One region of the Paenibacillus kyungheensis genome, then DNA from elsewhere that is predicted to be linked to it. Evidence: predicted binding sites of a transcription regulator. Region 1 holds the regulator's gene; the other holds the start of a gene.
What was found. Region 1 encodes Rex, which represses fermentation and respiration genes when NADH is low (regulators of the CRP and FNR family bind a similar motif). Its sites were predicted from a motif close to TTGTGAAATATTTCACAA; they were not measured.

Region 1 (3,441 bases):
ATTATTTACCGATGTCAAAGCAGGACATCAATTGTTACCTGCTTATGATCGCTTGGTTATTGATGAAGCACATCATTTAGAAGATGTCGCAGGCAAGCACTTGGGTATGCATATGAAATATTTCACATTGGTTCATCCACTGTTACGATTGTTCAAAGACAGCAAAAATGGTCAGTTAGCGATTTTGCGTCAACAATTAGGCTCTTCTGGCAATGAACGTGGTATGGATTGGGCGATAGCGATTGATAATCTATATCCTGAAATTGTAGATGTTAAAGAAAACTGGGATAAATTAAGTGAGTTACTATTTGCTTTGTTGCCTCAGCGTAGTGATGCCGCTCCTGGTGAAGCAGGGCAGTTTACGCTTCGTCTTTTACCGGAAAAGCAACCGACCGAATGGAATGTGATTACAGAGCTTGAGAATCAGATTCATATCGGACTGAGCCAGTTGATTCGTAAAGGCGAGCAAGTGATGAATCAGATCAAAGACAGCGATGAGCAGTTAGGCACAGATAGTCTGGTAACAGACGTATCAGGTCTATTCAAAGACTTAACAGTGGTACGAGATGATCTGCGTCAATTTGTGAAGCTGGAAAGTACAGATACAGTCTACTGGTATGAAGCTAATGGGAATTACCGTAGCAAGTCTTTACAGATGTATGCTGTACCGGTAGATGTGAGCAAGCAATTGAAAGAGTACTTTTTTGATAAAAAGAAAAGTATTATTTTGACATCAGCGACATTATCAATAGAAAAGAAATTCCAATATATGATTGAACAGTTAGGGCTTGTAGAAGCGGAAAAAGAAGGTCGATTGATGACCGAACAGTTATCTTCACCTTTCAATTATCGTGAGCAATCGCTGTTGTTAATTCCGCGCGATTTTCCAAGTGTCAAAGGCAGTGTTGGTGATGCGTTCTTTGTAGATACGTTAGCGAACTCATTAGCGGAGACTGCCAAAGCGACCAATGGACGAATGATGGTGTTATTTACCTCTTATCGGATGCTCAAGCAGGTGTATGAGCCATTGAAAGAGAAGTTATCACATAGCGATATTGCAGTATTTGGACAAGGGGTCGATGGAGGAAGTCGTACCAAGCTCACTCGAAGATTCCAAGAGCGTTCAGCTTCGGTGTTACTGGGTACAAGTAGCTTCTGGGAAGGAGTCGATATTCCAGGCGAAGCATTAACCTGTCTGGCAATCGTACGTTTACCTTTTCAACCGCCCAATCATCCATTGCTTGAAGCCAAAAGTGAACGGCTGAAAAAAGAAAAGAAAAATCCATTTATGAAATTATCTGTACCGCAAGCAGTTATCCGTTTCAAACAAGGTTTTGGTAGATTAGTACGGACATCTAGTGATCGGGGAATCGTTATTGTCTATGACACTCGTGTGATCGAGTCCTATTATGGCAAGCATTTTCTATATTCATTGCCCGGTCCCAAAATGGAACATATGCCGACAGAGCAGATGGTACCCCGTATTACAGAATGGCTTAGCCAGGCCGAACCTGAAAAGGAAACTGTAAATCAAGAGGGGGAGCAAGCATGAAATCCGACAAAATATCAGAAGCAGTCGTGCGAAGACTACCTGTATACCTTAGATATCTGAACGAACTTCACACACGTGAAGTTCCTACAGTGTCTTCGCAAGAACTGGGACAAAAACTAGACTTGAATCCAGCACAAATTCGCAAAGATTTAGCTTATTTTGGAGATTTTGGACGTAAAGGGATCGGTTATGATGTATCATATTTGATTGAGAAAATACGTCATATTTTAAAATTAGATCAACAAATCAATGTGGCACTTGTAGGCGCTGGTAATCTAGGGCATGCCCTTTCTAACTATAATATGTATCTAAAAGAAACAATGAAAATCGTAGCTGTGTTTGATTCCAACGATTCGAAAGTAGGCTCTTTAATCAATACATTAGTCGTCCAGCCTATTGATGAACTTGGAATTACAGTCAAAGCGAGAAGTATTCGTATCGGAATTGTTACAGTGCCTAATGTTGAAGCACAGCGTGTAGCGGATCAGTTAATTGAAGCAGGGGTTGAGGCTATTTTGAACTTTGCACCGATTATTTTGAAAGCTCCACCGCATATTCGTGTGCATACTGCTGATTTTACAACGGATTTATTAAGCCTTGCCTATTATCTGGAAGATGGAAAGGAACATGAAACTAATGAATAACACCTCGAACAAATGGGTCATCAAAAACGGTATGTTTGCTGTAATGAGCGAAGAGAAATCAATGCTTTTTGGACATATGGTGATTGAAGATGGATGGATTACGTATCTTGGAGAAGAAGAACCTGTGATCGAAGAAGACACAACCGTAGTGGATGGCAATCATTTGTTCTTTATTCCGGGTCTAGTCAACAGTCATGGTCATGCAGCGATGTCGTTGTTACGCGGATATGGAGATGATCTTGCTCTACAAGTATGGTTACAAGAAAAAATGTGGCCGATGGAAGCGAAATTTACAAGTGACGATGTATACTGGGGAACTGCTCTGTCTGTATTAGAAATGTTAAAAGGCGGTACAACTACATTCCTCGATATGTATGATCGCTCAGAACGTGTAGCCGAAGTGGTAGAACAATCGGGTATGCGTGCAGTATTGATGCGTGGTGTAATCGGCTTGTGTTCAGAAGAAGAACAAAAGCAAAAGCTAAAACAATCAATCGACTTTGCACGTGATTGGCATGGTCAAGCGAATGGACGTATTACAACGATGATGTCTCCACATGCACCTTATACTTGTCCACCTGCATACATCGAACAATTTGTACAAGCAGCTCATGATTTGGATTTGCCGCTGCATACACATATGTCTGAGACACTAGCAGAAGTTCAATTAAACGTTACAGATTATGGATTACGTCCTGTAGCTCATTTGGAGAAATTAGGATTTTTCACTCGTCCAGCATTGTTAGCGCATGCTGTTCATTTGAATGATGAAGAGATCGAAGTACTTGCTGAGAATAAAGTAGCGATTTCTCATAACCCGGGTAGTAACCTCAAATTAGCAAGTGGTGTAGCACGTGTGCCGGATCTGTTGCGTGCAGGCGTTGTTGTGTCTTTGGGAACAGATGGCCCGGCAAGTAATAACAATCTGGATATGTTTGAAGAAATGCGTTTGGCTGCTCTTATTCACAAAGGAGTATCCGGCGATCCAACAGCTGTGCCTGCATTAGAAGCATTGAAAATGGGTACTGAATACGGTGCAAGATCTGTATTTTTGAATGATGTAGGTACATTCGCTGTAGGAATGAAAGCTGATATTACAGCACTTAATGTAGATCAACCGCATTTCTTACCACGTACTGATTTTATTTCACATACAATCTATTCTGCATCTGCCAAAGATGTATTGCATGTCTGGGTAGACGGTAAGCAATTGATCAAAGACGGTATATCATTAACATTGGATGA
Region 2 (3,441 bases), 2.1 Mb from region 1:
CGTAAGATTGGATACAATTGCGAAACGTACAACAGGTTTTACAGGTGCAGATCTGGAGAACTTGATGAACGAAGCAGCATTGCTTGCTGCGCGTCGTAATCGTCGTGATATTTCGATGACTGAGGTTGATGAAGCAATTGACCGTATCATCGTAGGTACAGAAAAACGTAGTCGTGTTATTAGTGATCGTGAAAAACGCATCGTTGCTTATCATGAAGCGGGCCATACGATTGTCGGTTATTTCTTGGAGCATGCGGATATGGTACACAAAGTAACCATCGTACCGCGTGGACGTGCTGGCGGGTATGTTATTATGCTTCCTAAAGAAGACCGTATGCTTGTAACGAAACAGGAATTGTTGGATAAAGTTACTGGATTGCTTGGTGGACGTGTTGCTGAAGAATTATTTATCGGCGAGATTGGTACTGGAGCATATAGTGATTTCCAACAAGCAACAAGTATCGTACGTAGCATGATCGTTGAATACGGTATGAGTGAGAAGCTTGGACCGATGCAATTCGGTACTGCTCAAGGTCAAGTATTCTTGGGTCGTGATATCGGACACGAGCAAAACTATAGTGATAAAATTGCTTATGAGATCGATCAAGAAATGCACCGTTTTATTACGGAATCTTACGAACGTTGTCGCGAATTATTGCAAAAACATTCAAGAGAAATGCATTTGATCGCTCAAACATTGCTTGAAGTAGAAACATTGGATCTAGAACAAATCAAAGAATTGATTGAAACTGGATCTTTAAGTGATACAAATGGCGATGGTAACACAAGCGGTTCAGGGGAAACACCAGAAGGTGGCGAACCTACTGTAGATACAATCGGTGGTTCTTTAAGTTTGGAAAAAGACAACACTCCATCTACACCTGGATTAGGTAAAGACGGCGATATTCCAAACAGCCCTACCAATGGTCCTGGCGAAGATCGTGGACCAAATGGAACAGGTGGAAGCACACCTACTTCTTAATCAATATGACAGATGCAACAAATATCAAAGCCCGAAGATCATTATGATCTTCGGGCTTTTTTGTATGTTATGAAATCCCTGCTCTAATTCACTGATTGACAAGTGACTATAGGATTGTGTACATTATTGGTTGAACATTGATCACAAATTAGACACAACTTATACTGTAGTACGGGATATTTTTCACAAACTCTCTAAGCAGCAATTTTCTACTGACCTAGAACCTACTTGTCTGTCTAACATTGTGAAATGAATCTCAAACAATGAAAAGGAGCGATTACGATGGAAGCGTTAGCACTAGAAAAGAAAGCAGAACGGGATGCAGAGCTCAGGGAACGTCTTTTACAATTAAAAAAAGAACGCAATGCAATTATTTTGGCTCATTATTATCAACGAGATGAGATTCAAGAAGTAGCTGATTTCCGTGGTGATTCTTTTTTGCTAGCGCAAAAAGCGGCTCAGACTGAAGCCGATACGATTGTATTTTGTGGAGTTCATTTTATGGGTGAAAGTGCTAAGATTCTAGCACCTAACAAAACAGTGATTATTCCTGATGAACGTGCAGGTTGTCCGATGGCGGATATGGTCAATGTCGATGGATTGCGTCGCTTAAAGGAAAAGCATCCAAATGCCAAAGTAGTAACGTATATCAATTCGTCTGCTGAAATTAAAGCCGAAACCGATATCTGCTGTACTTCTGCTAATGCTGTTAAAGTAATTCAATCTGTAGATTCCGATGAAATTATCTGGGTACCTGATAAAAACTTAGGGCATTACGTACAACAGCATACAGACAAAAAAATGATTATCTGGGAAGGCTATTGTAATACTCATGATATGTTAACCGTCAAAGACGTGATGGAGATGAAAGCCAAATACCCTCAGTCTGAATTTGTAGTTCATCCTGAATGTCGCCCAGATGTGGTAGCTTTAGGAGACTTTGTGGGCAGTACAACAGCGATTATTAAATATTGCAAAGAATCGCCTTGTCAGGAGTTTATTGTAGGTACAGAAGACGGTACAGGTTATCAGCTTCGTAAAGATAGTCCAGATAAAACATTTCGTTTTGCTAGTAAATATTTAGTATGCCCGAATATGAAAGTGAATAATTTAAAAAAATTAGTGAATTGTCTTGAACATATGAAACCACAAATTTATGTACCGCCTGTTGTTGCTGATCAAGCTCGTGTTTCGTTAGAACGGATGCTACAAGTATCTTCATCTTGAACGATTGAGAGGAAACCATAATGATCCCAAATCGCCTGATCGATTATCATTTGAGTGAATATATTCACAAACAAGTAGATGTTATTATTATAGGTTCAGGAATTGCAGGGTTATTTGCTGCTATTTTGGCAAGTGAATATAAGCACGTTCTTATGATCACTAAGAAATCGCTGTTAGAAAGCAATACCCGTTATGCACAAGGCGGGATTGCGGCAGTAATATCCACTGATGATTCTCCTCTATATCATCGTCAAGATACATTGCTGGCAGGAGCAGGGCTTTGTTCTTCATCTGCGGTAGATGTGCTTGTGCAAGAAGGGCCAGCAGGGGTACAAGAACTGATAAGGTTGGGAACTTTATTTGATACGATTGATGGGCAGTTAGAGTTGACCAGAGAAGGTGCGCATAGTCATCGTCGTATTTTACATGCCAATGGTGATTCTACAGGGTATGAGATTGTTCGAGCGCTATCTCAACATGTAGCTGAACATCCTCGAATTGAAGTCTGGGATGAACATTTCGCTATTGATTTCATAACAGAGCACAATGAATGTAAAGGCGTTGTCGTCAAGCAACCGGATGATAGTCTGGTCTACGTACAAGCAGAAGCAACAGTGATTTGTTCAGGTGGTAGTGGACAATTATATCAATATACAACGAACCCAGATGTGGCTACAGGTGATGGAGTAGCGATGGCTTATCGTGCAGGAGCACAGGTACGAGATATGGAATTTATTCAATTTCATCCGACAGCATTGTGTTATCCTGGTGCACCACGCTTTCTAATTTCAGAAGCGTTGCGCGGAGAAGGAGCGATTTTACGGAATCGCAAAGGCGAAGCTTTTATGAAAAATTATCATCCGTTACTAGAATTAGCACCACGCGATATTGTAGCTAGAGCGATTATGAGTGAAATGGAAAAAGAAGATAGTGCTTTTGTATATCTGGATATTACACATGAGACAGAAGAAGTATTAAAACACCGTTTTCCAACGATTTATGAGACCTGTATGAGTTATGGTCTACAGCTTGCTCAAGATTGGATACCCGTAGCGCCAGCTGCTCATTATATGATGGGTGGGATCAAAACAGATCTGCAAGGAGCGACCAGTGTGCAGCGATTGTTTGCTTGTGGTGAAGTATCTTCTACAGGTATTCATGGAGCAAATCGATTAGCTAGTAATTCATTATCTGAAGCGATTGTGTTTGGCAAAAGAGTCGTACAACAAATT

Region 2: nadA (quinolinate synthase NadA) is a predicted target of Rex. The motif match lies at 1,225-1,242, and genes of this name have one in related genera.

The regions. Positions count from the first base shown of each region.
Region 1 is NZ_CP117416.1:3,261,847-3,265,287, reverse strand. Features, by position in the region: gene dinG (ATP-dependent DNA helicase DinG) at 1-1,552, shown strand, start outside; gene PQ456_RS13920 (redox-sensing transcriptional repressor Rex) at 1,549-2,196, shown strand; gene PQ456_RS13915 (amidohydrolase) at 2,189-3,441, shown strand, end outside.
Region 2 is NZ_CP117416.1:51,626-55,066, forward strand. Features, by position in the region: gene ftsH (ATP-dependent zinc metalloprotease FtsH) at 1-982, shown strand, start outside; gene nadA (quinolinate synthase NadA) at 1,265-2,209, shown strand; gene nadB (L-aspartate oxidase) at 2,230-3,441, shown strand, end outside.